Regions from separate parts of the Nonomuraea sp. NPDC004580 genome, predicted to be linked through region 1. Evidence: riboswitches for the same ligand, from Rfam matches in the RefSeq annotation. Region 1 holds a riboswitch; each other region holds the start of a gene.
What was found. A riboswitch is a leader RNA that binds a small molecule or an ion and turns the genes downstream of it on or off. The one in region 1 is predicted to bind cobalamin.
Positions count from the first base shown of each region.

Region 2: it holds a riboswitch for cobalamin, as region 1 does, so the genes downstream of both, ABZW11_RS43505 (ABC transporter substrate-binding protein) here and ABZW11_RS35940 (ribonucleoside-diphosphate reductase subunit alpha) in region 1, are expected to answer to the same signal.
Region 3: it holds a riboswitch for cobalamin, as region 1 does, so the genes downstream of both, ABZW11_RS18100 (hypothetical protein) here and ABZW11_RS35940 (ribonucleoside-diphosphate reductase subunit alpha) in region 1, are expected to answer to the same signal.

Region 1 is NZ_JBEXLH010000053.1:41,173-50,447, reverse strand. Features, by position in the region: gene ABZW11_RS35955 (TspO/MBR family protein) at 1-131, opposite strand, end outside; gene ABZW11_RS35950 (mechanosensitive ion channel domain-containing protein) at 333-1,406, opposite strand; gene ABZW11_RS35945 (ribonucleotide-diphosphate reductase subunit beta) at 1,426-2,421, opposite strand; gene ABZW11_RS35940 (ribonucleoside-diphosphate reductase subunit alpha) at 2,436-4,607, opposite strand; cobalamin riboswitch at 4,713-4,918, opposite strand; gene ABZW11_RS35935 (tripartite tricarboxylate transporter substrate-binding protein) at 4,923-5,864, opposite strand; gene ABZW11_RS35930 (SAM-dependent methyltransferase) at 5,989-6,744, opposite strand; gene glmS (glutamine--fructose-6-phosphate transaminase (isomerizing)) at 6,803-8,623, opposite strand; gene ABZW11_RS35920 (hypothetical protein) at 8,642-8,917, opposite strand; gene ABZW11_RS35915 (N-acetylmuramoyl-L-alanine amidase) at 9,124-9,275, shown strand, end outside.
Region 2 is NZ_JBEXLH010000090.1:20,228-29,502, reverse strand. Features, by position in the region: gene ABZW11_RS43505 (ABC transporter substrate-binding protein) at 173-1,156, opposite strand; cobalamin riboswitch at 1,229-1,348, opposite strand; gene ABZW11_RS43500 (Gfo/Idh/MocA family oxidoreductase) at 1,356-2,219, opposite strand; gene ABZW11_RS43495 (cytochrome P450) at 2,269-3,489, opposite strand; gene ABZW11_RS43490 (phosphotriesterase-related protein) at 3,486-4,442, opposite strand; gene ABZW11_RS43485 (phytanoyl-CoA dioxygenase family protein) at 4,427-5,194, opposite strand; gene ABZW11_RS43480 (TIGR03621 family F420-dependent LLM class oxidoreductase) at 5,253-6,164, shown strand; gene ABZW11_RS43475 (histidine phosphatase family protein) at 6,202-6,783, shown strand; gene ABZW11_RS43470 (sigma factor) at 6,824-7,087, opposite strand; gene ABZW11_RS43465 (maleylpyruvate isomerase family mycothiol-dependent enzyme) at 7,087-7,968, opposite strand; gene ABZW11_RS43460 (hypothetical protein) at 7,989-8,747, opposite strand; gene ABZW11_RS43455 (hypothetical protein) at 8,792-9,067, opposite strand; gene ABZW11_RS43450 (DUF397 domain-containing protein) at 9,155-9,275, opposite strand, start outside.
Region 3 is NZ_JBEXLH010000015.1:38,996-48,270, reverse strand. Features, by position in the region: gene ABZW11_RS18125 (SagB/ThcOx family dehydrogenase) at 71-1,255, shown strand; gene ABZW11_RS18120 (MFS transporter) at 1,252-2,487, shown strand; gene ABZW11_RS18115 (ABC transporter substrate-binding protein) at 2,502-3,542, shown strand; gene ABZW11_RS18110 (iron ABC transporter permease) at 3,539-4,627, shown strand; gene ABZW11_RS18105 (ABC transporter ATP-binding protein) at 4,633-5,403, shown strand; cobalamin riboswitch at 5,476-5,596, shown strand; gene ABZW11_RS18100 (hypothetical protein) at 5,637-6,002, shown strand; gene ABZW11_RS18095 (DUF998 domain-containing protein) at 6,122-6,796, shown strand; gene ABZW11_RS18090 (hypothetical protein) at 7,129-8,223, shown strand; gene ABZW11_RS18085 (histidine kinase) at 8,327-9,275, shown strand, end outside.

The DNA of each region.
Region 1 (9,275 bases):
ATGAGCAGCGCGTTGGAGGCGTTGAGCACGAGGATCTCGGCGAGCGCCAGCTTCGGGGTGCGAGTGCGGTCTTCAGGAGGACTTTGCCTTTCATGACGTTCCCCCTGCCCCGCCGGCGTCCATGGACGCACGCCGTCGAGGCTGGGCCCCGGGCCCGGCCGGCGTCAACCGGCCCGGGGCGAGGGCGGGGTCCGGCCGGGGGGCGCCATTCCCACCGGCCAGGCCGTGGCCCGGCGGCCCTCTTCTTTCAGGGTCGCGAGTCCGGGCGAAGACAGCTGATCAACCCTGGACGATCTCCACGATAGGCAGGCGTTCGACGCCCCGGCCACCGATTATTCACCGGCGTCATTGCCGGCACCTGCGCGGCTCTCCGGCGTCTCCACGCGAAAGCGCGGCAGCGACTCGGGGAAGTTCTCCCTGACGTAGTTGACGAGGAACTCGCGAACGTCGCACTTGAGGTCCCACGACGACGGCGAGTCGGCGGCGCTCATCAGCGCCCGCAGCTCGACCAGTCCGTTCGGCAGCACCTCGGTGACCTGGAGCGTCCAGTCCTTCTGGTCCCACAGCGGGTTCTCCTGGAGGAAGGCGTAGAGGGCCTCACGCAGCTTGGGCACCGGCACCGACCAGTCCACCCGCAGGTACACCACGGCGAGCACGCGGCTGCCGTGGCGGGTCCAGTTCTCGAACGGGTTCTGGGTGAAGTACGAGACCGGCAGCACCAGGCGGCGCTCGTCCCAGAGCCGGAGCACGACGTACGTGAGCGTCAGTTCCTCGATGCGCCCCCACTCCTTCTGCACCACGACCACGTCGTCCAGCCGCAGCGCGTCGCTGAAGGCGAGCTGCAGCCCGGCCAGCACGTTGCCGATCGTGGACTGGGCGGCGATGCCGACGACGGCGCCCGCGATGCCGGCCGAGGCGAGCAGCCCGGCGCCGAGCGCCCGCACCTGGGGGAAGGAGAAGAGCATCGCGCCCAGGGCGATGACGATGACGACGGCGGCGGCGATGCGGCGCACCAGCCCGATCTGCGTCATGATGCGCCGGGCCCGCCGGTTGCGCTCGCCCTCGACCTGCACGAGCCGGTCGAGGATGACGTCGGTCAGCGCGTACGCGGCCTGCACGATGAGCCAGGTGACCACGGCGATGGTGACGAGGCCGAGCGCCTGCTGCACGGTCGCGCCGAGGGCCCGCTCGGAGGGCGAGTCGCCGAACATGCCGGGCCCGAACACGAGGTTGAACGCGACGATCGCGGCCGTCAGGAAGGCGGGCCACGTGCAGTGCTCCACGAGGTGCTGGGCCAGTGCCCACTTGCGGCCGGCTCTGTTGAGCAGGCGCCGGGCCACTTCCACCAGGAGGATCGAGCCGACCACCGAGATCAAAAGGATCGGCCAGTCCGCTGGAGACTGCACGTTTGTTGCCCCCTATGTCTTAGAACGTCTCGTCAAAGCTCACATTGCCCTCAACCGCCACCTGGTACGCAGAGACACGCCGTTCGAAAAAGTTGGCCAGCTCCTGCACGTCCTGCAGCTCCATGAACGCGAAGGGGTTGGCCGAGCCGTACCTGCGGGGCAGGCCGAGCCGGGCGAGCCGCTGGTCGGCGACGTACTCAAGATATTGGCGCATCTGGCCCACGCTCATGCCCGGCATGCCGTCGCCGCACAGGTCGGCGGCGAAGGCCAGCTCGGCGGCCACGGCCTCCTCCAGCATCTCGGTGACCTGCTTGCCCAGCTCGTCGTCGAACAGCTCGGGCTCCTCGGCCCGTACGGTGTCCACCACGCTGAAGGCGAACTCCATGTGCATGGACTCGTCCCTGAACACCCAGTTCGTCCCGGTGGCGAGACCGCCGAGCAGCCCGCGCGAGCGGAACCAGTAGACGTAGGCGAAGGCGCCGTAGAAGAACAGGCCCTCGATGCACGCGGCGAAGCAGATGAGGTTCAGCAGGAACTGGCGGCGCTCGGCGGCCGTCTCCAGCCGCTGCATCCCGCCGATCGAGTCGATCCACTTGAAGCAGAACTCCGCCTTGTCGCGGATCGACGGGATGTGCTCGATCGCGGCGAACGCCTTGACCCGCTCATCGGGGTCGGGCAGGTAGGTGTCGAGCAGCGTCAGGTAGAACTGCACGTGCACGGCCTCCTCGAAGAGCTGCCTGCTCAGGTACAGGCGCGCCTCGGGGGCGTTGACGTGCTGGTAGAGGTTGAGCACGAGGTTGTTGGCCACGATCGAGTCGCCGGTGGCGAAGAAGGCGACCAGCCGGTTGATGAGGTGCCGCTCCTGCGGCGTCATCCTCGCCAGGTCGGCGAGGTCGGAGTGCAGCTCCACCTCCTCGACCGTCCAGGTGTTGCGGATCGCGGCGCGGTAGCGCTCGTAGAAGTCGGGGTAGCGCATGGGCCGCAGGGTGAGGTCCATGCCGGGGTCGAGCAGCATGTCGAGGGGGCTCCTTACTGGCAGGCTTCGCAGGTTTCCGGGTTCTCCAGCGAGCAGGCCACCGCCTGCGCCGCAGGCGCGGCGACCGTGGTCTGCGCGATGCGCGTCGCGGGCCGCGAGCGCAGGTAATAGGTGGTCTTCAGGCCCTTCTTCCAGGCGTAGGCGTACATCGAGGAGAGCTTGCCGATGGTCGGGCTGGCCATGAACAGGTTGAGCGACTGCGACTGGTCGATGTACGGCTGCCGCGCGGCGGCCAGGTCGATGAGCGCCTTCTGCGGCAGCTCCCAGGCCGTGCGGTAGAGCAGCTTGAGGTCGTCGGGCACGCCCGGCACCTGCTGCACCGAGCCGTCGGCCCGCTTGAGGTCGTCGCGCAGCGCCGCCGTCCACAGCCCGCGCGCCTGCAGATCGGCCACCAGGTAGCGGTTGACCTGAAGGAACTCGCCCGACAGGGTCTCGCGCTTGAACACGTTGGACACCTGCGGCTCGATGCACTCGTAGCAGCCGGCGATCGAGGCGATGGTGGCGGTCGGGGCGATGGCGACCATGAGCGAGTTGCGCAGGCCGGTCGTGGCGATCTTCGCGCGCAGCGCGTCCCAGCGTGGTCCGGTGGCGGCGCCGTAGTGGTCGGGGTGCAGCACTCCCCCGGCCGCCCTGGTCTCGTCGTACGACGGGTGCCTGCCGCGCTCGGCCGCGAGGTCGGCCGAGGTGTCGTACGCGGCCAGCGCGATCTCCTCGGCGATCCGGGTGGACAGCTCCAGCGCCTTCGGCGAGTCGAACGGCAGCCGCAGCGTGAAGAACACGTCGGCCAGGCCCATCACGCCGAGCCCGATCGGCCGCCACCGCTTGTTGGCCGCCTCGGCCTGCGGCGTCGGGTAGAAGCCGAGGTCGATGGTGCGGTCGAGGAAGCGCACGGCGGTCCGCACGGTGCGGCGCAGCCGCTCCCAGTCCAGATCCCCGCTCATGTCACCGCCCGCGAGGTGGGCGGCCAGGTTGACCGAGCCGAGGTTGCACACCGCGGTCTCGGCGTCGCTGGTGACCTCCAGGATCTCGGTGCACAGGTTGGACAGGTGGATGACGTTCTCGGGGCGGGCGGTCTGGTTGGAGGTGCGGTTGGCGGCGTCCTTGAACGTCATCCAGCCGTTGCCGGTCTGGGCGAGGGTGCGCATCATGCGGCCGTACAGGGTGCGGGCCGGAATCTGCCGGACATATCGCCCGGCGGCCTCGTAAGCGCGATATCTCGCCTCGAACGCCGATCCGTACAGGTCGGTGAGGTCGGGCACCTCCTTCGGGTCGAACAGCGACCACATCTCGTCCGCCTCCACCCGGCGCATGAACTCGTCGGGCACCCAGTTGGCCAGGTTGAGGTTGTGGGTGCGGCGGGCGTCCTCACCGGTGTTGTCACGCAGCTCCAGGAACTCCTCGATGTCGGCGTGCCAGGTCTCCAGGTAGACGCAGGCCGCGCCCTTGCGCCGCCCACCCTGGTTGACCGCGGCCACCGAGGAGTCGAGCGTGCGCAGCCACGGCACGATGCCGTTGGAGTGGCCGTTGGTGCCCCTGATCAGCGAGCCCCGCGAACGCACCCTGGTCCACGCGATCCCGATGCCGCCGGCGTACTTCGACAGCCGCGCCACCTGGCCGTAGCGGTCGTAGATGGCCTCCAGCTCGTCGCGGGGCGAGTCGAGCAGGAAGCAGGACGACAGCTGCGGGCGGCGCGAGCCGGAGTTGAACAGCGTGGGCGAGCTGGGCAGGTACGACAGCGTGGACATGAGCGCGTACAGCTCGGCCGCCTCGGCCACGGTCTCCGACAGCCCGCAGGCCACCCGCAGGAAGAAGTGCTGGGGCCGCTCCAGCACGGCGCGCGTCTCGGGGTGGCGCAGCAGGTAGCGGTCATAGACCGTGCGCAGCCCGAAGTACTCGAAGCGGTCGTCCGCCGCGTCCGAGACCAGCGCGTCCAGCTCGGCGGCGTGCGCGGCGACGAACGCGGCGAGGCGGTCCTGGACGAGCCCGGCCGCGTGGGTGGCGGCGATCGACTCGGAGAACGTCCGCACGCCGTGCCCGGCCGCCTCGTCGGCGATCTCCTCGGCCAGCAGCCGGGCGGCGACCCGGGAGTTGGCCGGATCGGCGATCACCCGGGCGGCGGCCTCCTCGATGGCCAGGCGGCGGTCAACCTCAACGATCTGGGTCACGTGCTCTCTCTCCTCGCGAGCTTCCCCATGAGGGCAGGCGAGAGCACGGCGGAGCGCGGCGCGGGGCGCGCCGGACCGCGTGTGCCAGACCCGCCCTCGAGGCCATGAACACTGCACACCGCTGGCAGGTCTTCGGGCTCGCGGGCCCGCTCCACCTCCGTGGAGCTCCTACTGGCCGTCGCTTCCCGGATCTCTCCAGTGCTCTATGACGGCGGTCGTTCCCGCTCACCGCTGCGGGGCAGCCCCGGAATCGCACCGGGTTCCCTTTTGCTCCGCCCCCGAGGAGGCGAACCAGCGACGACCGAGATCCTACATCTAGTGGCCGTTCCCGCAACTACCCCAGCATGTTGTGGCTTTGGTCGTGTCGACCATGCCGAGATCCCGCAGCACGGCGCGGGTGCGGGCCAGCTCGGTGTCCAGCCAGTGGGCGAAGTCGTCGCCCGTGAGCGGGATCGGCAGCCAGCCCGCGGCCCGGCAGGCGGCCTCCCACGCGGCGGAGCCGAGCACCTCCTCGCACAGGCGCACGGCCGCCTCGCGGCTCTCCCCGTCCATGTCCTCGGGCCCGAACGCGCCCACCCACTCGGCGAAGTCGACCCGCACGCCGCACTCCAGCAGGGTCGGCGCGTCCAGCTCCGGCACGCGGACGGCCGAGGAGACCGCGAGCGGCCTGATCCGCCCGCGCTTGAGCCCGGGCCGCCAGTCGGACAGCGGCCCTGCGGCGGCCACGGCCCTGCCGGACAGCAGCGCGGCCACGGCCTCGGGGCCGCTGGGGTAGCCGGTGTAGTCGACCTGCCGGGTGTCGGCGCCGAGCGCCCGCGCGATCAGGCCGAACAGCAGGTGGTCGGGCTCGCCCTGCGACCCGCCCGCCAGCATCGTGTGGCCTGGATCGGCCAGCAGTCTGGCGCCGAAGTCGCCGAAGTCCTTCAGCGGAGAGGCGTCGGGGACGACCACGACCAGCGCCTCCCCGCTGAGCCTGGCGAGCGGGGTGGCGGTGTCGATGATGCTCTGGCCGTTGTTCAGCTCCGCCGCGGCCAGCGCGGGCAGGCCGCTCAGGGCCAGGTCGACGCCGCCGCCCGGCTCGTACCCGACGGCGAGGGCCGCTCCCGCGAACGCCTGCCCGACCCGCTCCCAGCGCCGCCCGTCCGGCTTGAGGGTGAACCCGGTGATCGGCACGTGCCCGCCGGCCCGCTCCGTGCCGCAGCCCGCGATGGCGGCGGCCACTCCCAGCCCGCAGGCCAGAAAGCGCCGCCGGCGCATATGCTTCTCCCCCGAACCCCCCATTACTCTAGGTTATTAACCCATTACGGCAGGCTATACACCGGGGTCATGGTCGCTATTCAAAATCGATATATGTTGCGCTTTTTCTTGATTTTCGGGCTTATTAAGCTTTACGGGCGACTCCGGCCATAAGGGACGAAGGGAGCGACCAGTCACCCACCAGCTTGGGCCGGTCCGGCCGCCAGTCCGTCGCCTGCACCAGCCCCGGCGGTTCCATCGGGAAGTCCCCGAAGAACGCCCTGATGCGCGCCGGCGAGCGATCCGTCCCGCTGCCCGCGCGGCCCGGCGGCGGCTCGTCGTCCTCGCCGCGGGAGGTCGTGGCGTGCGAGATGACCAGGAAACTTCCCGGCGCCAGCCGCTCGCGCAGCGCCGCCACCGCACCCTGCGGGTCGTCGGAGTCGGGCAGGAAGTGCAGGATCGACACCAGCAGCACGCCGACCGGCCGCTCGAAGTCGAGGAACTCCCCCGCGCCGGCCAGCACGTTCTCGGTGTCGAGCAGGTCCGCCTGGGCGAACCTGGCCCGGCCGGGAGTGCGCCTGAGCAGGACCGCCGCGTGCGCCCCCACCACCGGATCGCTGTCGACGTAGACGACCTTGGCGTCCGGGGCCACCTCGTGCGCGCTGCCCTGCGTGGGCAGGCCACTGCCGAGGTCGAGGAACTGATCGACCCCGGCGCGGGCGACATAGCGTACGGCACGCTGAAGGAAGGCCCGGTTCGCGCGGGCCAGCGGGACCGCCTCCGGGATCAGCTCGGCGAGCTGATCGAGGGCCTGGCGATCGACCGCGAAGTTGTCCTTCCCGCCGAGCATGTAGTCATACATGCGTGCGGGATGGGGCCTGCGATGGTCGAACTGCCGCACCCTTTGAATTTATGCCGTCCGCGCCGAGATAACGATAGTCTGGGCAAATTTGGATTAGCTACTCAACCGTAACGCTCTTGGCGAGATTGCGTGGCTTGTCGACGTCGCGGCCCAGCGCCACGGCCGCGTAGTAGGCCAGGAGCTGCAGCGGGATCGTCAGCAGGATCGGGTCGAGCTCGATCTCGTTCTTCGGGATCACGATCACGTCGTCGGCCAGCTTGGCGTCAGGCTCGCGGTGGCCGACCATGAGCACCTGACCGCCGCGGGCGCGGATCTCACCGAGCGTGGTGAGGTTCTTGTCGAGCAGCTCGTCGTCGGGGACGATCGCGACCGTCGGCATGTCGGGGCCGATCAGCGCGAGCGGCCCGTGCTTGAGCTCGCTGGCCGGGTACGCCTCGGCGTGCACGTACGAGATCTCCTTGAGCTTCTGCGCGCCCTCGCGGGCCACCGGGTAGCCGCGCACGCGCCCGACGAACATCATGCTCGGGTGCGGCGCGTACTTCTTGGCCAGCTCGGCGATGCGGTCGCTCTGCCCGAGGATCTGCTCGATCTGGCCGGGCAGCCGGCGCAGGCCCTCGACGATGCGGCGGCCGTCGGCGGGCGACAGGTCACGCACCCGGCCGAGGTGCAGCGCGAGCAGCGCGAAGGCCAGGCACGTCGAGGTGAACGCCTTCGTCGATGCCACCGAGACCTCGGGCCCCGCGTGCAGGTAGATGCCGCCGTCCACCTCGCGGGCGATGGCGCTGCCGACGGCGTTGACGATGCCGATGACCCGGCCGCCCTTGCGCTTGAGCTCCTGCACGGCGGCGAGCGTGTCGTAGGTCTCGCCCGACTGGCTGATCGCGACATAGAGGGTGTCGGGGTCGACCACGGGGTTGCGGTAGCGGAACTCGCTGGCCGGCTCGGCGTCGGACGGGATGCGCGCCAGCTCCTCGATGAGCTGCGCCCCGATCTGCCCCGAGTAGTACGCCGATCCGCACCCGATGATCTTCACCCGGCGGAAGCCGCGCGTCTCGCGGGCGTCCATGTTGAGCCCGCCCAGGTGGGCCACGTGGAAGCGCTCGTCGAGCCGGCCGCTCATCGTGCGGGTGATCGTCTCGGGCTGCTCGGAGATCTCCTTGAGCAGGTAGTGCTCGTAGCCGCCGGTGTCGTAGTGGCCGGCGTCCCAGTCGACGGTCAGCGGCTCCTTCGCGGTCTCCCGCGCGTCACTGGAGAAGGTGTGGAAGCCGTCGGCCTTGAGCACGGCCAGCTCGCCGTCCTCCAGGTGCACGACCTGGCGGGTGTAACGGACCAGCGCGGCGACGTCGGAGGCGGCGAACATCTCCTTCTCGCCGATGCCGAGCACGATCGGGCTGCCGTTGCGGGCCACGACCACCTCGCCGGGCCGCTCGGCGTCGATCACCGCGATGCCGTACGTGCCGACGACGCTCTTGAGCGTCTTCCTGACGGCTTCTTCCAGCGTGTCGTTCTCGTCCGCGGCGTGGGCGATCAGGTGGGCCAGCACCTCGGTGTCGGTCTCCGACGCGAACACCACCCCGTCGGCCTCCAGCTTGGCGCGCAGCTCAGCGGCGTTCTCGATGATGCCGTTGTGGACGACGGCGATGCGCTCGTCGGCCGACAGGTGGGGGTGGGCGTTGACGTCACTCGGCACGCCGTGGGTGGCCCAGCGGGTGTGGCCGATGCCGAGGCCGCCCTTGAACCGCGCCGGCACCACCTTCGCCAGGTCGGCGACCCGGCCCTTGACCTTGCGTACCTTCAGTCCCTTGTTGGACACCACGACCCCGGCCGAGTCGTAGCCCCGGTATTCCAGCCGCTGCAGCCCCTCCAGCAGGATGGGCGCGGCGTCCTTGGGGCCGACATAGGCCACGATTCCGCACATCGAGGTCTCCTCTTCATCTCATCCGTAGACGATCCTGCGGAGCTGCCTGAGCGACAGCTCCGGAGCCGCGACCCTGCGGCTCCGTAACTCGGAGGCGATCCGGGGGAAGATCTCGTCATTGGTCAGGCCGCGCGCCTTGAGCTCGCCGTGCCGCCGCCTGACGAACTCCTCGGCGGACTCGGAGAAGTAGGCGAGCACGTCGGCGACCACGCGGGCCGCCTCACCTGGACCGAGCGGACTCGTCCGCGTGAGGTGCGCGATGAGGTCTTCGTACGGATGCCGTGCCGTGGACACAGACGAGGACCCTACGGCTCTGGAGCGAGACACGCCAACATCCTGCCCGATATCGGGCAGGAAATGCGCTCAAGAGCGCCGCATCGCTGATCGACATGCCACGTTCGAGGCCGATCACTTGCGTAACATCCGACCCGCCTGACCCATCCCTTTCTGGGAATGGTTACGGTGAGTAGTCATATCGTGACGTTCCTGGGGAGATGTTCATGCAGCTCTGGCTCGCCGCCGCCCTCGCCGCCGGCGTCCTCACCGCGCCGGCCACCGTCCCCCTCATGTCCGCGCCCGCCGCCTCGGCCCCCACTGCACCTGGGGGACGGCAGGCCGACTTCGCCGCGGCCGCCCGCGAGTACGGGGTACC
Region 2 (9,275 bases), on a different contig from region 1:
TTTTGGTTGTGTGGATTTCCTATGGGCGCTCTCCCCCCCGCCCGCCCGCGCGGGGCGCGGGCGGGGGGGGGGGGGGGCGGGGCGGGGCCGGCCCGCCCCGCCACGTCAGTCCGCGCGGACCCGGCCGGTGCCGCCGCGTCAGCCCGCGCGGGATCGGCGGGTTTGGCCATCGTCAGCCCGTGCCGTCGGTCTTCGCCGTGGCCTTGGTGACGGCCTCGCCGATGCTCCTGGCCAGGTCGACCACGCGCGGACCCCACCGGGAGGCGATGTCGTCGTCGAGCTCGGTCACCCGGTCGTTCTTGATGGCGGACAGGTTCTTCCAGCCGGGCCGGGCGGCCAGCGCGTCCTTGTTCTGCCGGCAGCACTTGACGTCGGCGAGGAAGATCAGGTCGGGGTCGGCCTGGGCGACGAACTCGGCGGACAGCTTGGGGTAGCCGCCGGCCGCGTCGGGCGCCTTGTCGGCGATGTTGGTGAGCCCGAACAGGCCGTAGATCTGCCCGATGAACGTCTTGGACGTAACGGCATAGGGGGTCTGGTCGAGCTCGTGGTAGTAGGTGAGCTTGGTGTCCTTGGGCGCCTTGGCGGCGAGGTCGTCGATGGCGGTCTTCATGCCGGTGACGACCTTGTCGGCCTCGTCCTGGTGGCCGGTGGCCGCGCCCAGCTCGGAGATCTCCTCGTACGCCTCGTCCAGCCCGGTGGCGGCGGGCTGGTGGAGCACGGGCACGTTCACCTTGCCCAGCTCGGAGACGACGTCGTCGAGGTCGTCGGAAAGGATCACGAGGTCGGGCTCCTGGGCGACGATGGCCTCGACGTTCGGCTTGAAGCCGGACAGGTCGGTCTTGGGGGCCTCAGGCGGATGGTTGGAGCGGTCGTCCACGGCGACGACCTGGGAGCCCGCGCCGATGGCGTAGAGGGTCTCGGTGTGGGTGGCAGAGAGCGAGACGATGCGCTCGGGCCGCTTGGGGATGGTGACCTTGCCGTTGGCCGCTTCGACGGTGACGGGGAAGCCGGCGGCGGAGGGGACGGGGGCCGAGGGGGCGGCGGACGCTGAGGTGGGGGCTGCGCCAGGGCCTGCTGTGGTGCCGGTCTGGCCGCAACCGGCCAGGACGAGCGTTCCCAGCAGCGCGCCCGCGAAGGCCGTGCGTACGGGCCTCACGAGTAGTCCTTTCACACTGTTGGAACCGAGAGACCCGCTGGTAGTGACGGATCACCCTTTTCCACGAGGGTTGATGTGCGTCGGCGCGGAGGCAGGCGACCTGGCTATGACAGTTGCGGGACAGCGCCGGACTTTCACCGGACTTCGCTGCGCTCTGCGCGTCGGGCAAACGCTATCAATCCCTCATACGCCCGCCGCGTCAAGGGGCGAGTTGGGCCTCCGCCTCGGCGATGATCCGCTGGATGCGCAGCCCGTGTGCGGCGTCCAAGGGGTGGCCGCCGCCCTTGCGGACGGTGGCGGCGAACTCCTCGGCGACCCTGGCGAAGTGGTCGTCGTCCCCGTCGCGGGGCGGCAGGACGGCGTTGCCGGTGCGGCCGTACACGGCGATGGTGGACGGCGGCACGTCGCCGCCCGCGGCCATGCTCAGCGACGCCTCGCTGACCGCGCCGCCCTCGTGCTCCAGCAGCAGGCCGATCCAGCGCAGCGGGTGGCCGTGCGCGCGCACGCCGGTGACGGGGCCGAGCGCGGCGTCGAGCACGTCGATCACGTGCGGTCCCACGTCGAGCAGGGCACCCCGCTCCAGCCGCCAGGGGGTGGCGAAGGGGTGGTCGCCGAGCAGCGCGCCGGAGATGTTGGCGGCGTGCCCGCCGAACGGCTCGACCTCGGCGCAGCGGGCCAGGAAGGCGCGAGTGGCGGCGGTGTAGCGCATGGTGAAGACCATCTGGGTCGCGACGCCCGACTCGGCGACGGCGTCCACGACGCGCTCGGCGGCGTCGAGGGAGTCGGCGAGCGGCTTCTCCAGCAGCAGCGCCTTGCCCGCGCGGGCGGCGCGGACGGCGTACTCGGCCTGGACGGCGGGCGGGACACAGAACGCGACGGCCTCGCAGTGCTCGAACAGCTCCTCGACCCGCTCGAACACCGGCGCGCCCAGCTCGGCGGCGGCCTCGGGGCGGCGGGCCCAGACGCCGGCCAGCCGCGTGTGCGGGCTCTCGGCCAGCATGGGCGCGTGCGCCATGCGCGCCCAGGGTCCCGCACCGATCAGTCCGACCGCCACCGGCTCCATGCACGTCCTCCTCAGGAAATCAGGATATTTCCCACCATAGAGGAGAAGATCACCACTCCACGAGCAGGGCGGTCAGCCCGCGGCCCACGAGCGACCTGCGATACGCGATCTCCTGCCCGGCCACGAGCCGCAGGCCGGGCAGCCGCCGCCCGAGCACCTCCAGCGCCGTGCGCAGCTGCAGCCGGCCGAGCGCCGCGCCCACGCAGAAGTGGATGCCGTAGCCGAAGACGAGATGGTCGGCCGCGTTGGGCCGGTCGATCACGAACCGCTCGGGCTCGGGGAAGACGCTCTCGTCGTGTCCTGCCGAGTCTGTGGACAGCAGCACGAGCGAGCCCGCCGGGATCGTCACGCCGTGCAGGACGACGTCCTCCGCCGCGTACCTGAACGAGCCCAGCGAGGCCCCGTCGATGCGCATGCACTCCTCCGACGCGCCCGCCAGCAGCGGCTCCGGCACCGGCCAGCGGCCCTCCCTGAGCAGCCGCAGCACGGTGTTGCCGAGCTGGTTCGGCACGGTGTCGTTGCCGCCGAGCAGGATCGTCGAGATCAGCTCGACCACCTCGCGGTGGGTCAGCTCGGCGCCGATGAGCGAGGTCATCAGGGACGTGAAGTCGCCGCGCGGGCGCGCGGCACGCTCGGCCACCAGGCGGTCCACGTACGCGAGGTAGTCGAGGAAGCTCGCGGCCAGCTCAAGCTGCCGCTGTGGCGGCTGCGGTGACAGGAAGAGCTGGAACCAGTCCTTGACGTGCGCCTGCACGAACGCCTCGTCCTCCTCGGGCACGCCGATGAAGCGGGCGGTCAGCTTGACCGACGGCTCGTGCCCGATCTCGGTGACGAAGTCGGCGGCGCGGCCGGTGGTGCCGCGCGGGGCGAGGCGGTCGAGCAGGTCCTCGTTCAGCCGCCGGAACTCCTGCTCCAGCGCGGCCACCGCGCGCGGCGTGAACGCCCGCGACACCGACCTGCGCAGCCTGGTGTGGTCGGGCGGATCCACGTTGGCCACGAAGCTCGACAGGAACGAGCCGTGCTCGCCCAGCTTGTCGCGGGTCTCCTGGGTGAGGCTGCGGGAGATCGTCAGCGAGCCCTTGGAGGAGAAGCGGCGCGGGTCGCCGTACGCGGCGCGCACGTCGGCGTACCTGGTCAGCACGTACGCCCCCAGCCGCGCGCTGCGGAACACCGGCGCCTCGCGGCGCAGCCTGGCCAGGAACGGGTACGGGCCGGCCACGTGCCAGGCGGCGCTCACGTCGAAGTCGCCCAGGGTCGCCGGCTCGGTCATCCGAAGATCCTCCGCGGGTTGCCGACGAGCATCTGGTGGATCTGCTCCTCGGTGACGCCCCTGGCGCGCAGCGCGGGCAGCACGTCCTGGGAGATGTGGAGCAGGTGGTAGCGGGGGTGGCGGCGGCGTACGACGGCGTCGTCGAAGCGGTCGTTGAAGCAGTAGGAGTCGTGGCCGAGCACCATGCGACCGGCGTGGCCGCGCTCGCACATCGCGGCCACGACCGCCACCCGGTCGTCGAACGGGCGGATCGTGTCGATCCCGAACCGGTCCATGCCGAGGTAGGACCCGTTCGCCACCAGTTCCTCCAGGTAGGCGAGGTCGGTGGAGTCGCCGGCGTGGCCGATGACCACCCGGCCGAGGTCCACGCCCAGCGAGGCGAGCAGCTTCTGCTGCTCCAGCCCGCCCCTGGAGGCGCTGTGCGAGTGGGTGGTGATGGGCGCCCCGGTGGCCAGGTGGGCCTCGGCGACCGCCCTGAACACCCGCCGGCAGCCCTCGGTCATGCCCTGCCGGTCGGAGGCGCACTTGAGCATGGCCGCCTTGACGCCGGTGCGGCCGATGCCCTCGGTGAGGTCGCGGACGAAGAACTCGGCCAGCCGGTCCGGCCCGCCGAACAGCGAGCCCGGCCCGCGGTTGCCGAAGTACGGCGGCAGCGCGTCGTAGGTGTAGAGCCCGGTGGCGGCCACGATGGTGACCGAGGTCAGCTCGGCCACCCGCTGGACGGCGGGGACGTACCTGCCGAGGCCGACCACGGTCAGATCCACGATGGTGTCGATGCCGGCCGCCTTGAGCGCGTCGAGCTTGGCGGCGGCCTCGCGGGCGCGGGTCTCCAGGTCCCAGCCCTCGGGGATGTCCGGCCAGTTCCACAGGATCTCGGGGCTGAGCCCGAAGACGTGCTCGTGCATGAGCGTCGCCCCGAGCTCGGCGACCGGGCCCGTCACGGTTTCAGGCACGGGAACCTCCCGTGCTCGAACGGCCGGTTGACCTGGAGGCCGAGCCCGTCGGTCTGGGCGTAGGGCAGGCCGGTGTAGAGGGCGTCGGCGTCGAAGTAGGTGACGGTGAAGGACAGGCGGGGGCGGTCATGGCGGTTGGCGGGCGCGCCGTGCACGGTCAGCGCGTGGTGCACGGTCGCGTCGCCGGCCATGAGGTCGAGCGGCGGCGACAGCTCCAGCTCCTTCAGCCAGGGGTGCTGGGTGAGCTGGTCGTCATCCGGGCGGGTGAAGCTGCGGCCGAGCAGCCCGTGGCGGTGCGAGCCCGCGTAGAAGCGCAGCGCCCCCATGTCGGCGGGCACGTCGGCGAGGGCGAGCCAGACGGTGAGCATGGCCGAGCGGTCCATCGGCATCCAGGGGAAGTCCTGGTGGAACTCCGTGGCGCCGTGCTCGCCCGCCTCCTTGACGAGCAGGTTGGTGACCTGCACGCGAACGGCCCGCACGCCGTGCAGCAGCCGGACGGCGTTGCGTCCCATCTGGGGGTGCAGGGCCAGGGCGGCGAACGCCTCGTCGGTCGCGGCGACGTCCCTGGACTGCCCGAACGCCACGTCCACCGGGCCGCGGTGCTCCCTGGACCGCTCGCGCAGGTGGTCCAGGGCGCGCTCGCGCAGTGCGGCGGCGGTGGCGGGGTCGATCAGCCGGCTCAGCCTGACCCAGCCGTGCGCGGCGAAGAAGTCCGCCTCGGCGGCGGTCGCCTCCCGTACCGGGATCTCCATGGACACAGTCTCGCACCAGAGCAAGCGCTTGGTAAGACCTGTGTCTACACTCGGGGCCATGCGGCGGTTCAGGTTCGGCGCGGTGGTCAGGCAGGCGGAGTCGGGGCGCGCGTGGGCGGAGAAGGCCAGGCGGCTGGAGGGCGCCGGGTTCGACGTGCTGCTGGCGCCCGACCACCTCACCGGCGACAGGTTCGCGCCGGTCGCGGCCTTGACGGCGGCCGCGTGCGCCACCGAGCGGCTGCGGGTCGGCACGCTGGTGTTCGCCAACGACTTCCGGCATCCCGCCGTGCTCGCCAAGGAGGCCGCCACGCTGGACGTGCTGTCGGGCGGGCGTCTTGAGGTGGGGATCGGCACCGGCTGGATGGCCGCCGACTACGCGGGCGCGGGGCTGCGGCTGGAGCCGCCCGGCGTACGGGTCGAGCGGCTGCGCGAGGCGCTGCACGTGCTCAAGGGGCTCTGGGGCGAGGGCCCGTTCAGCTTCGACGGGCGGCACTACCGCGTCACCGGCCTCGACCAGCGCCCCAAGCCCGTGCAGCGGCCCCGCCCGCCGCTGGTGATCGGCGCGGGCGGCGCGAGGATGATCCGCCTGGCCGCCCGGGAGGCCGACGTCGTCAACCTCACCCTGCGGGTGCTGCCCGACGGGAGCGGCCCCGACGTACGCGACGGCGGCCCCGCCGCGCTCGAAGCCAGGCTGGCCGTCGTCAAGGAGGCGGCCGGTGACCGCTACCCCCGCCTGGAGCTGGGCACGAGCGTGATGGCGGTGGGCGAGCTCAAGGCCGATGCGTCGTGGAGCGCCGCGCGGACCGCGCCGCTGGAGGGCACCCCGCACCTCCTGCTCGGCACCCGGCAGGACATCGCGGACCAGCTCCGCCACTGGCGGGACGAGCACGACCTGTCCTACTTCGTGCTGCACCACGAGCGCGATCTGCCCGCCTTCGAGCCCGTCGCCGAGGAGCTGGCGGGCACCTGACGGCGGGCGGCTCGGGGCCGTGCCGGATGATGGGGCCATGAACGAGATGCTGCTGCTCCGGCACGGAGAGACCGAGTGGAGCAAGGCGGGCAGGCACACCGGCCGTACGGACCTGCCTTTGACGGAGCACGGCGAGGTACAGGCCAGGGCGCTGGCGCCGCTGGTCAAGGAGCCTTTCCAGCTGGTGCTGGTGTCCCCCGCCCAGCGTGCGACACGCACGGCGGAGCTGGCCGGGCTGAGCGGGTACGAGGTGGACCCCGACCTGTGGGAGTGGGACTACGGCGGCTATGAGGGCATCACCACGCCGCAGATCCGCGAGACGCGGCCCGGCTGGTACCTGTGGCGTGACGGCGTGATCCCCGGCGACGCCGACCATCCCGGCGAGAGCGCCTCCGAGGTGGCGGTGCGCGCCGGCCGGGTGATCGAGCGGGCCCGCGCGGTGGACGGGCGGGTGGCGCTGGTGGCGCACGGGCACTTCCTGCGCGTGCTGGCCGCCCGCTGGCTGGGCCTCGCGCCCGAGGAGGGGCGGCTGCTCAAGCTCGACACCGGCACGTACTCGCGGCTCGGGTACGAGCACGCCGAGCCGGTGCTGCTGACCTGGAACGCCCCCGTGAGCTGACCGTGAGCTGACCGTGGGCTGACCGTGAGCTGACCGTGGGCTAACCGACCTTCGCGCGCAGGGCCGACTCGTGCAGCGCCCTGCTCACCAGCCAGCCGCGCAACGACCCGAGCGCCGGGTCGTACGACAGCGGCTGCTCCCAGAGGGCGACGAACACGCTCTGCGTCACCTCCTCCGCGTGCGCCGGGCTGCCGGTGACCTTGACCGCGACGCCGTACACGTACGGGCCGTGCCGGTCGTAGGCGTCGGCCAGCGCGTCGAGGTCGCCGGCGGTCAGGCGCGCGCACAGGTCCATGTCGCTCATCAGTCGCATCCCAGGGTCGCGGCGGCGGCGATCAGGTCACGGGCGAGCGCGGGGTCGCCCTCGGCGGCGTACGGGAAGGCGCCGGGCGGCCACCGGTTGCCCAGCAGCCGGCAGAAGCCGGCGGCGTCGGCCGAGATGAGCACGGCGACGTGGTCGGAGGCGGGCGAGAGCGGGATCGTCCAGGTGCCGCCGCCCGGCCCGGTGAGCACGATGGTGGCCGAGACGTCGCGGCGCGGCCCGCGCAGCGCGCGCGGCAGCAGCGCCAGCCCGAACTCGGCGACCATGTGCACGTGCTCGGGCCTCGGCGCGGCCCTGGCCCGGTCGGTGGCGGCCCTGATGTCGTCGGCGTGCGTCCAGGTCTCGAACGTGCGCTGAATCATGGCCTGGCGCAGGGGCGCGCGGGCCGGCCGCGCGCCCGCCAGCGCCACCTCCACGCCGAGCAGCACCTCGCTGCCCGACGACACGCGCGACAGCAGCGAGCCCGCCTGCTCGCGCCAGCGCCGGTGCGCGGTCTGCGCGGAGGCTCCCCGGACGCCCATGAACCTGGCCACGGTGGCGTCATTGGCCGTCAGGTGCTCGACCATGCCCCTGACCGTGCCGTGCTTGGGGACCGGGGCGTCCCACTGGGCCGGGCTCAGCTCGGCCAGCAGGTCGTCCATGAGCGCGACCTGCTCGGCGTACGGGACGGCGACGACGGCCACGCCCATCGCGGCCGGGGTACGGCGGCGGCGCGCCCCCGACAGCACGGCCTCGCGCAGCCTGGGCGGCGGCTCGGCGGCGGCCTCGGGATGATCGAGCAGCGCGATCGCCGCGGTGCAGTCGGGGCACGAGGCGACGTGGTCGTCAGGGCGCTGCCCGTCGAAGAGGTACGAGTCCGTCATGGCCACCTCCGCAGCCGACGCTAACCCGGCGGGTCCCCCGGAGCCAGGCGGCAGCCGGGGAACGGTGCCAGCAGCGTCTCACGCCAGGGGCCTTCGAGATAGTCGCGGGCGCGTTTCGCCCACGCCGGCAGCCGCGGGTCGGGCGGCGCCTCGTCGTCGAGACCGAGCGCGGCGTCACGGGCGCGCTGCGTGGCGAGGTGGTCATCGAGGGAGACGGCCCAGAGGGTGACCGCCTCGGTGTCGCAGAACAGCACCTCGTACAGGCCGGCCAGGGTGTGGCCGTGCTCGGCGAGCAGCGGGGCGCGTTCCGTGCGTACGGCGTGCAGGTAGTCGAGGGCGGCGCCGGGGCGTACGCGGGCGCTCTCGAAGAGGTAGAGCTCGGCGGCGGGCGCCGCGGACAGCGGCGGGCAGCCCGGGACGGCGCCGAGCGGCCGGGAGAAGGCGGAGAAGCGCAGGTCGTCGATGTCGGACAGGAACAGCCGGGCGTCGACGCCCTGGTAGATCTCCATCATCTGCCGCCACCCGCCGTCCCAGCCGCCGTGGCAGTCCCACAGCGTGACGGCCTTGAACTGCGGATGGCCGGTGATGCCGACGGCGTAGAAGGCGCCCACCAGGTCGATCTCGCGGGACCTGATGGACATGCCGGAGGTGAGCGTGGGCCCGGTGCGGCTCTCGTCCTCGCGCTTGTAGCGGGTCAGCCAGGTGAGGTAGTCGAGGGGCCGCCTGGAGTTCATCGGCCGGAAGTCGACCTCCTCGATCAGGTGGATCGCGCGCCGCACGGCGCCTCCTCTACCAAGCGGTTGCTTGGCTTCGAGGATAGCGATCAGACGAGTGCCTGGGAAGGCTGCGGGCCGCGGCCGGTGAGCCACTCGAGGACCTTGCGATGCCCGGAGGCGGCGTCCTCGAAATGGCCCCAGTGCCAGTAGCGCGGCTGGTCCCTGATGCCGGTCACCCACGTGCGGTAGGAGACGCCGGCCGGGGTCGTCGTGGTGGCCCCGCCGGCCGCGGGCGCGACACCATAGGTGCGGATCACGACCTTGCCGCCTGGTGCGAACAGCACGTCGTCGGCGATCGGATACAGGGTCATCTGGTCGAGCATGACCCGATCCTCGCCGGAGGAGGAGGCCGGGCGGTTACACCTCCGGCGCGCCGCCGTTAAGCGGGCGCGCCGGAGGTTAACACGGTGTTACACGAGCAGGCCGTCGAACTCTCCGTCCTTCACCCCGAGCACCAGAGCCCGGATCTCGTCACGGGTATAGATCAGGGCAGGTCCGTCGGGGAAACGCGAGTTGCGCACCGCGATGCCC
Region 3 (9,275 bases), on a different contig from region 1:
GCAAGACGGTCGCCGCCGGGCATTCCCGGCGGCGACCGGCCGGGTCAGGTTGCCGTTGCAGGGAGCGCGCGTGACGCAGACGGAGTTCCGACGGGCACAGACGTTGATGATCTACTGGCACGACGGGGAGCTGACGGCCGAGAACTACCTGGAGAGCCGTTCCACCGACGAGGAGACCGACAACGCGGTCGCCGTGGACGCGCAGGCGGTGGCGTTACTGGAGCACTTCACCGACTGGTCGACCGCCGAGAAGGCAGCCGCCCGGCTCGGTGCGTACGACACCGAGTCCGTCCTGGAAGCCGTCCTCGCGCTGGCCGACGCGGGGCTGCTGGTCGACCGGGCCGGCGCTGGGCGCGAGGAGCGGTTCCTGGAGGCGTGGAGCCACTGGGGGGAGGAGGCCCGCTTCTTCCACTTCGGGACGCGCAACACCATCTACACCGGCGACAGCCTGGAACAACGCCGCAGCGACGCCCGCTGGGTGCGGGAGACCGGCGGGACGCCACCGGCCATCTTCAAGTCCTATCCGGACGCGCAACGCGTCTATCTGCCGCGCGCGTTCCTGCCGCTGACCGACTCGTTCGGGCAGGTGCTCACGCGGCGGCGGACCCATCGCGTCTTCACCGGCGAACCGGTGAGCCTGGCCCAGTTGTCCACGGCGTTGTTCTACACGTTCGCGCCGATGCAGCTCTACGACGCCGGTGATCTCGGGACGCTGATGCTGCGCACCAGCCCGTGCGGAGGCGCGCGCCACGAGCTGGAGGGTTATGTCGCGGTGCTCGACGTCCAGGACGTGCCGCCGGGGCTGTACCACTACAACGCCGAGGCGCACGCGCTGGAGCTCATCGATCCCGAGTTCGACCGGGAGCGGCTGCACCGGCTGACGTACGAGTCGGAGATGTGCACGCCGTCGGCGTTCGTCTGCTTCGTGAGCGTCGTGTTCGAGCGCACGATGTACAAGTACCGGCACTCCCGGGCGCTGCGCGTGACGTTGCTGTCGGCCGGCTACCTGGGGCAGACCTTCGTGCTCACCTCCACCGCGGTCGGGCTGGGCGCCTGGCAGAGCGCCGCGTTCCGGGACGAGGAGCTCGACGAGGCGCTCGGCCTGGACGGCTTCTCCGAAGGGGCGCTGTACATGTTCGGCGCCGGGCTACCCGTGCTGGGCGCGACAGGCATGCCGGAAGGGATCACCCGGGCCCGGCTCACCGATCCACGGCAGCTCGTCGCCCCGCACCCGGCCGGCTCGCGGACGCGATGAGCGGCGCGGCCTCGGCGTACCGGCGGCTGTGGCGGCACCGATGGGTGCCGTCACTGCTGCTGGTGGGCGTGTGCGCCCGGGTGCCGCTGCAGGCCTGCACCTTCGCCGTGTTGCTGCTGACGGTGGAGCGGACCGGCTCCTACGCGGTGGCGGGCGTGGTGACCGCGGCGGGCGGCGTCGCCTACGCCGCCGGAGTGCCGGTGCACGGCCGGCTCGTGGACCGGTTCGGGCAGACCTGGTCGCTGACGATCGCGACCGGCATCAACGCCGCCGCGTTCACCGGCCTGCTGATAACCGCCTACCGGGAACCCGCGACCGGCGCTCTGGCGGCGTGGTCGGCGGCGGTGGGACTGTCACTGCCGCCGGTGGCTGCCGCGGCGCGGGCGCTGTGGTCGCAGGTGATCGCCGACGAAGGGATCCGGCGGACCGCGCTGGCCGTGGACGCCATGGTGCTTGACGTCGCGCTGATCGCCGGGCCGCTGCTGGTCTCCGCCGTCAGCGCGGTCGCCGGCCCGGGCTGGGCGGTGGGCGGCTGCGCGGTGATCCTGCTCGGCGGCACGCTGTGGTTCAGCTCATTGCCGCCGTCGCGGTCCTGGACGCCGGCCCGCCGTGCGGGAGGGCTCGCCGGGCCGCTGCGGTCGATGGGCATCGTCGTGCTGCTGATCGTCACCGTGCTCGCCGGAGCACTGCTGGGAATCCTGCGTGTCGCCTTCGTGGAGTTCGCCGGCCAGACCACCGAACCGGCCGCTGGCGGCCTGGCGCTGGCGGCCTTCGGCGTCGGAAGCCTGATCGGCGGCTTGGTCTACGGCGCGCGGCCGTGGCGGTCCGACGCCTCGGTCCGGATGCGCATCATCCTCGCCGGGTACGCAGGCGGCGTCGTGCTGCTCGCGGCGGCCCCTAACGTGCCGGCGCTGGTGACGCTGTCGGTGCCCGCCGGGTTCTTCCTCGCCCCGCTGGTCATCTGCACCTTCGAACTCACCGGACGGTGCGCGCCCGAAGGCACCCTGACCGAGGCCTTCGCCTGGGGCATCACGGCCACCTTCGCCGGATCGGCGCTGGGCAACCTCGTCGCGGCGGCGCTCGTGGACGCGGGCACCAGCACGACCGTCATGTTCGTGGCGGCTGCGGGCTTCTCCGCGCTGGCGGCCGTCACCGCCGCCCTCGGCACGAAGCTGCTCACCGCCGAGCCGCCCTCGGTGGTCACTGATCAATCATCCGGGAAAGGCGCGTGATGCACCGCTTGTTCGTGATCACTTCGATGGCGGCGGTGCTGCTGAGCGCCGGTTGCGCGCCCGCCGCCCCGTCCCGCGTCCAGGAGAGCCAGGCGCCCGCCTTCACCCCCGTCAGGGTCTCCGACTGCAACGGGGTGGAGTCCGTCGTCAAGGCCCCGCCCCAGCGGGCGGTGGCGCTCACGCCGGCCGTGCTGGAGCTGCTGCTCTGGCTCGACCTCGGCGACCGGGTCGCGGCATTGGGGATGGCGCCCCGCCCGGGCAGCCTGCCGCAGCAGTTCTCTGCGCAGGTCGCCGCCATGCCGTCGCTGTCCGGCAAGTACACCGCGGGCAGCGGCTACAAGCCGGTGCCACGCGAAGAACTTCTGTCAATACAGCCCGACCTGGTACTCGGCGGCTTCAGCAGCAACTTCGACGCCCCGGGCGCCATGTCCCAGAAGGAACTGGCGGCCGACGGAGTCCCGTCCTACCTCGCCCTGTCCACCGCGTGCGAGTCGGCGCTGACCGGTCCGCAGACCGGCTTCGAGCTGGTGTGGCGGGACCTGGAGAACCTCGGCAAGATTTTCGGTGTGCCTGACCGCGCCCAGCGGGTCATCGCCGGGATGAAGCAGAAAATCGCCCCGGTGGAGACCAAATCCGCCCAGCTGAAGGACGCCGACCGGCCCACCGTGTTCCCCTTCGAGTACGACGAGGGCACCGCCACCCCCTACGCGCCCGGCAACCAGCAGGTGATCAACGCGGTCATCGGCAAGGCCGGCGGGCGCAACCTCTTCGCCGACCAGAACAAGGCCTACACCAAGGTCGGCTGGGAGGAGGTGGTCGCCCGCGACCCGCAGGTCATCCTGATCATCATCTACGACAAGGGCAGCCAGGCCGCCAACGACGCCCGCTTCGCCGAAGCCGAGAAGTACCTGCTCGACAGCCCGGCCCTGCGCGGCGTTCGCGCGGTGACCGGCAAGCGCTTCGCCCGCCTGATCTACGAGGCTGCCTCGGCCGGCGGCGTCCGCAACGCCGACGCCGTGGTCGACCTCGCCGCGCAGCTCTCGCCCGCCGGATGACGACCGTGCAGCCTGACCTGCTCTCCGCGCCGGCCAGGCCGGATCCAGCGCGCCGCCGGATCACCTGGGCGGCGTACGCCGTCCTGACCGGGCTGCTCATCGCAGGTTTGGCCGCCTCGATCCTGCTCGGCACCGTCGACGTGCCCGCCGGCACCGTGGCCCGCATCATCATCTGGCACCTGACCGGCCACGGCGACCCTGCCACGTGGACCGTCAGCCAGGACACCGTGGTGTGGAACCTGCGCCTGCCCCGGGCCCTGCTCGCCGCGCTGGTCGGCGCGGGCCTGGCCGTCTCCGGCACCGCCACCCAGGCGCTCGTGCGCAATCCGCTGGCCGACCCGTACGTCCTCGGCCTCACCTATGGCGCGGCCGCCGGCGCGGTGGCCGTCATCATCACCGGATTCGCTCCCCTCGGCGGCGTCTCGACCGGCGTGGCCGCCTTCCTCGGCGCGCTGGCAGCGTTCGCCGTCGTCTACGTCCTCGCCCGCGCTGGAGGCACCCTCGCCCCGCTGCGGCTGATCCTGTCCGGCATGGCCGTCACGTACGCCCTGTCCGGCGTCACCAGCTTCCTCGTCCTCCAGGCCGACGACCCCGGCACCACCCAGTCGGTGCTGTTCTGGCTCTTCGGCAGCCTCGCCGAAGCGAGCTGGGCCGCGCTCGGACTGCCCGCCGCCGTCCTGGCCGCCACCATGATCGCCCTGCTCGCCCAGGCCAGACCGCTCAACACGTTGCTGCTCGGCGACGAGACCGCCGCCGGCCTCGGCATCTCCGCCGCCCGGCTGCGCCGCCACCTGTTCCTGCTCATCGCCCTGCTCACCGGTGTGATGGTCGCCCTCGCCGGCGGCATCGGCTTCATCGGCCTGATCATCCCGCACGCCGCACGGCTGCTCGTCGGCAGCGACCACCGCCGCCTGCTGCCCGTGGCCACCCTCGCCGGCGCCGCCTTCCTCGTTCTCGTCGACATCGCCGCCCGCACCGCCCTGCACCCCCAGGAACTGCCGGTCGGAGTCGTCACCAGCGTCATCGGCGCCCCGCTGTTCCTCTGGCTCGTGCAGGTCCGCGCCCGCGACACCACCGGACTGTGACCACCATGACCACCCTGACCCTGCAGGACGTGCACATCACCCTCGCCGGAGCCCCCATCGTCACCGGCGTCGACCTCACCGCCGCCTCCGGTCGCTTCGTCGGGATCATCGGCCCGAACGGCAGCGGCAAGAGCACCCTGCTGCGAGCCGTCTACCGCCACCTCCCTCTCACCCGGGGCAGCATCACCGTGGACGGCGAGGACCTGTGGCGACTCACCCCCCGGCGCGCCGCCCAACTGGTCGCCGCGCTACCGCAGGAGACCCGCTCCGATTTCGACGTCACGACCTGGGAGATGGCCGCCATGGGCCGCACCCCGCACAAACGCCCCTTCGCCTCCGACACCGCCGAGGACACCAAGATCGTCTCGGACGCCCTCGCCCACGCGGGCGTCGCCCACCTCGCGCATCGCCGCTACAGCACTTTGTCCGGTGGCGAGAAGCAGCGCGTGCTGCTCGCCCGCGCCCTCGCCCAGCAGGCACCTGTCCTGGTGCTCGACGAGCCGACCAACCACCTCGATGTCCGTCACCAGTTCGAGCTGCTCGACCTGGTCACCTCGACAGGAGTCACCGTCGTCGCCGCCCTGCACGACCTCAACCTGGCCGCCGCCTACTGCGATCATCTCTACGTCCTGGCCGAGGGGCGTGTCGTCACGGACGGCCCGCCGCCAGACGTTCTCACTCCGCGACTGGTCAGGGACGTGTTCGGCATCGACGCACACGTCACCTCAACCCCGGGCACCGACACTCCCCACCTCATCTTCCGCCCCGGCCGGTGATCGGAAGTTCCCTGGACTGCTGGGGGAGGGGCGCATATGAGACGATGCGGGACGAAGGAGACGGCGGAACGAGGAAGCCCGTGTGTATCCGGCGCGGTCCCGCCACTGTGCTCGGTGAGCGATCCCCTACGTAGGCCACTGCCCGGAAAGGGGTGGGAAGGCCAGGAGCCTCCTCCACCAGGTCCGTGGTGACCGGGCCGGTCGCGCAGTCCTCCGGTTTGAGGGAGGAGTTGATGCCGGCCTTGGCCGGCGCCTCGCGGCTGCGGCCCGCCTTGTCGTCGAAGGCGCCGTCCCAGCCCATCGACTTCTCGAGCCCGAGCGCCGGCATGATCTCGGTCACGTGCTGGTTCATGGTGACCGCCCTGAGCGGCGCCTGCCGATGGATGTCGGCCATGCGCTGGATGCTGGGCGGCTTCGGCGGCACCACCTGGGACCTGGTGCCGCCAGGCGAGCTGCGGATCGAGAGCATCGGCGTGACCGCCGGCGAGCCCGTGCCCCGCATCCGTGATCACTTCCATCACGTCCCGATACGCCTGGGGCGACACCGCGGGCGTCATTCCCAGCTCCCACTGCGACACCGTGGTCACCTCGATCGGTGACCCATCGGGCCGCACCCGAGTTGACACTCCCGGCGAATCAGCCGTTCGGCAGATACCGCAGCACCTCCCGGGACGGAAGGATCGCTGTATGAAAGGACTTGGGACCTCAGGGAGGTGTGATGGCTGATGAGAAGGCGTCTGCTCGGACGCGTCGATTCTGGGACGGCCGGACCTCGAGCGGGATGTACCGGTCTGTGGCAGCCGGGGTCATCTGGCTGTCGTGCCTGCAGGTGTTTGTGGTGGACTTCGTTGTGCAAGCTGAGTGGGTGGCGCTGTACCCGGTCTCGGAGGGTTACCTCAGCGACTTGGGCAACACTGCGTGCGGACCCACCGCCTGTTCACCCCGGCACGCGCTGATGAACGGGTCCTTCCTCGTCCTCGGCCTGCTACTGGTCGCGGGTCTGCTCCTCGCCTCGGCCGCGCGGGGCGGGCGCGCGGGACGGGCGATGGTGGCGCTGGCCGGCCTCGGCTGGATCCTGGTCGGCTTGGCGCCAGAGAACGAGAACATGCTGCTCCATCTGGTAGGTGCGTTACTGATCTTCGTGTGCGGCAACGTCGGCATGATCGTGTACGGCCTGCGCCTGCGCGCCTTGGACCACCGCTTCGAAAGCGTGTGGAGCCTGTTCGCCGGAGCGGTCGGGGTGGCGGCGACGGCGCTCTTCCTCAGCGGTCAGTTCCTCGGACTCGGGCTGGGCGGCATGGAACGGCTGGCTGTATATGCGATCGTGGTCTGGGCTGCGGTGCTCGGTGTCACAACAGTGGTCTCCCGTCAGCCGACCGCAACACTTCGGTAGCGGCTGGTCCTCGCCGCGCCGGATGGGCGCGGTCGGCGGCTGACGTTCCTCCTAGTTTCGGGCGCGTACAGGACACCATGTTCTCCGTCCACGAGAATGCACCTGGGACTCCCGGCAGGGCGCCCCGTGGTGCGCCGCCGGGCTGCGTGAACCTCCCGGCAGGTCCGGGTACGGGTCCGCTGGTAGCACGTTGCCGGAAGGCAGCTTTCCCCGTTCGCGGTCGTCCGTCGTGACCTGCCTCTGTCTTTTCGCGGAGCGGAGGCGTCAACGGCAGGAGAAGATCTGCCGTTTGGCGGATAGGCGTGGCGTTGGGCAGGTTCGAGGCTTGAGCCATGAAGAATCTCATGGCGCGTTGGCCCCATTGGGCGGGGTACGCTGCGGCCGGTTGGTCGCTCGGTTACGGGGCGCTCGGGCTGTTCTGGGCGCTCGGAGGCGGAGTATTTCCCTTCGGCAGAAGCGACCCCGACTGGGAGCCTGGCCTGTCAGTGCTCGGGGAAGCGACCCGGGAGGCGGCGGCGCCGCTGATCGCGGTGCTCGGCGTGCTGGGGGCGGTCGCCGGGCTGGCTATCGCGAGAGGGGTACGGCGGGGGCGGGCCGTGCTGCTCGGGTTCGCCTGGCTGGTGGCGGTCACGCTGACCGTGGTGGTCACCGACAACCGGGTCTTGATGCTGGTGGCGTACACGCCGCTGCTGGCGGTGTTCGCCTTCACCGGGGTACCGGGCGGGCAGCCGATGTCGGAGCTGGTGCCGTGGTCACGGATCAACCTGTTCATCGTCCTGGTGGGCGGGCTGCTGTGGGCGCTGGCAGCCTTGGCGTACCAGCGGCGCACGGCGAGCGCGTGCGTTCGGTGCGGGCGGGGCGAACATGGTCCGGCGCGCTGGGCCACGCCCGAGGCAGCCCGGCGCTGGGGGACATGGGCGGTGGCGGTCGCCGCCTCCATCCCCGCGCTGTACGACGCCAGCCGCTTCGCTTGGGCCGCGGGCATCCCCCTGGGGGTCACCGAAGAGTTCTGGCGGTGGCTGGATGAGTCGGGGCTGCGCTGGGGCGGACTGTTCCTCAGCGTGATGGGCCTGGGAGGTGCGGTCCTCACGCTCGGGCTCATCCAGCGCTGGGGCGAGGTCTACCCGCGGTGGATCTGGTTCAAGGCGGGCAAGCCGGTGCCACCGATGCTGGCTGTCATTCCGGCGTCGATCGTGTCCGTGATCGTGTTTTCGGGCGGGCTTTCCTTCTGGCGGCTGCACATGGTCCACGGAGTGCTCGATGACTGGGACATGTGGGCGATCTGGGCGCCGTCGCTGGTGTGGCCGCTGTGGGCGGCTGCGCTGGCCGCCGCCACCCTGGCGTACTATGTCCGCCGCCGCGGTACCTGCCATGCGTGTGAGCGCGGGCGGCGCCGGGAGGTAGAGCTTGAAGCCGGACGTGGTTAGGCTCTCGGTTGTGCAGCCGGAACGTCGAGCGGAGGACCGGTACGGGCACGGGTCGCGACGTCGGTTCCGCGCCACCGTGCCCCGTCCGCTCCGCGTTGCCTGGGTGGCGGGGGCCGCCGGGGCAGCCTCGCTGATCGGCACGCTGGCGCATCCTCTGACCGGAACTGTCGGCCACAACGCCCTGTGGTTGGCGACCGAGGTGTCGGCGCTGCTGGGTCTGACCGCCGTCACCATCCGGCGCTCCCCCAGACGGCAGGCGACCCTTTCAGCGGGGTTGAGCGGCGCGGCGGTAACACTCATTCTGCTGCGCGCCGTGTGGCAAGGGCCGCCCGAGCTGGTGTTCGGTGCGTGCGCGGGATGGGCGCTCGGCGCCATGGCGGCTGTGGGACTCGGGCTCTACCTGCGCAGGCTGGACGACAATCGGCGGCGCTCGGTGGAAGAGGCTACCCGGGCACAGCGGCTGGGGCTGGCCCGCGACCTGCACGACTTCGTCGCCCACGATGTCAATGGCATGCTGGTGCAGGCGCAGGCCGCCCAGGCGGTCGCGGGCGCGCTGCCGGACCCGGTCGCCGAGGCGTTGCGACGTATCGAGGACGCCGGGCAGCGCGCGCTGGCCTCACTTGACCGTGCCGTGCACGCGCTGAACGAGCCCGGGCCGGGGATCGAGGGGTTAGAACGGCTGGCCGACGCGTTCTCGCCCGACGTACGGGTGAAGCTGGCCGTCGAGCCCGGCCTGGAGCTGGGGCAGGAAGCCTCGACGCTGGCCTACCGTGTGGCGACCGAGGCGCTGAATAACGTGCGGCGGCACGCGCCGCGCGCCACCACCGTGGAGGTGGAGATCTGTACAGAAGGGGATGTCCTGCGCGTGCGGGTGGAGGACGACGGCGGCGGTAGCTCGCAGAGCACCAGGATCGGCGGGTCCGGGCTCGCCGGCCTGGCCCACTTGCTGGCGGCACGCGGGGGAACGCTGGCGGCGGGCCCGCACAGGCGTGGCTGGCAGGTCATCGCGGCGATCCCCGCATGGCGACTCGTGCGCGGGCCTGGCACATCAT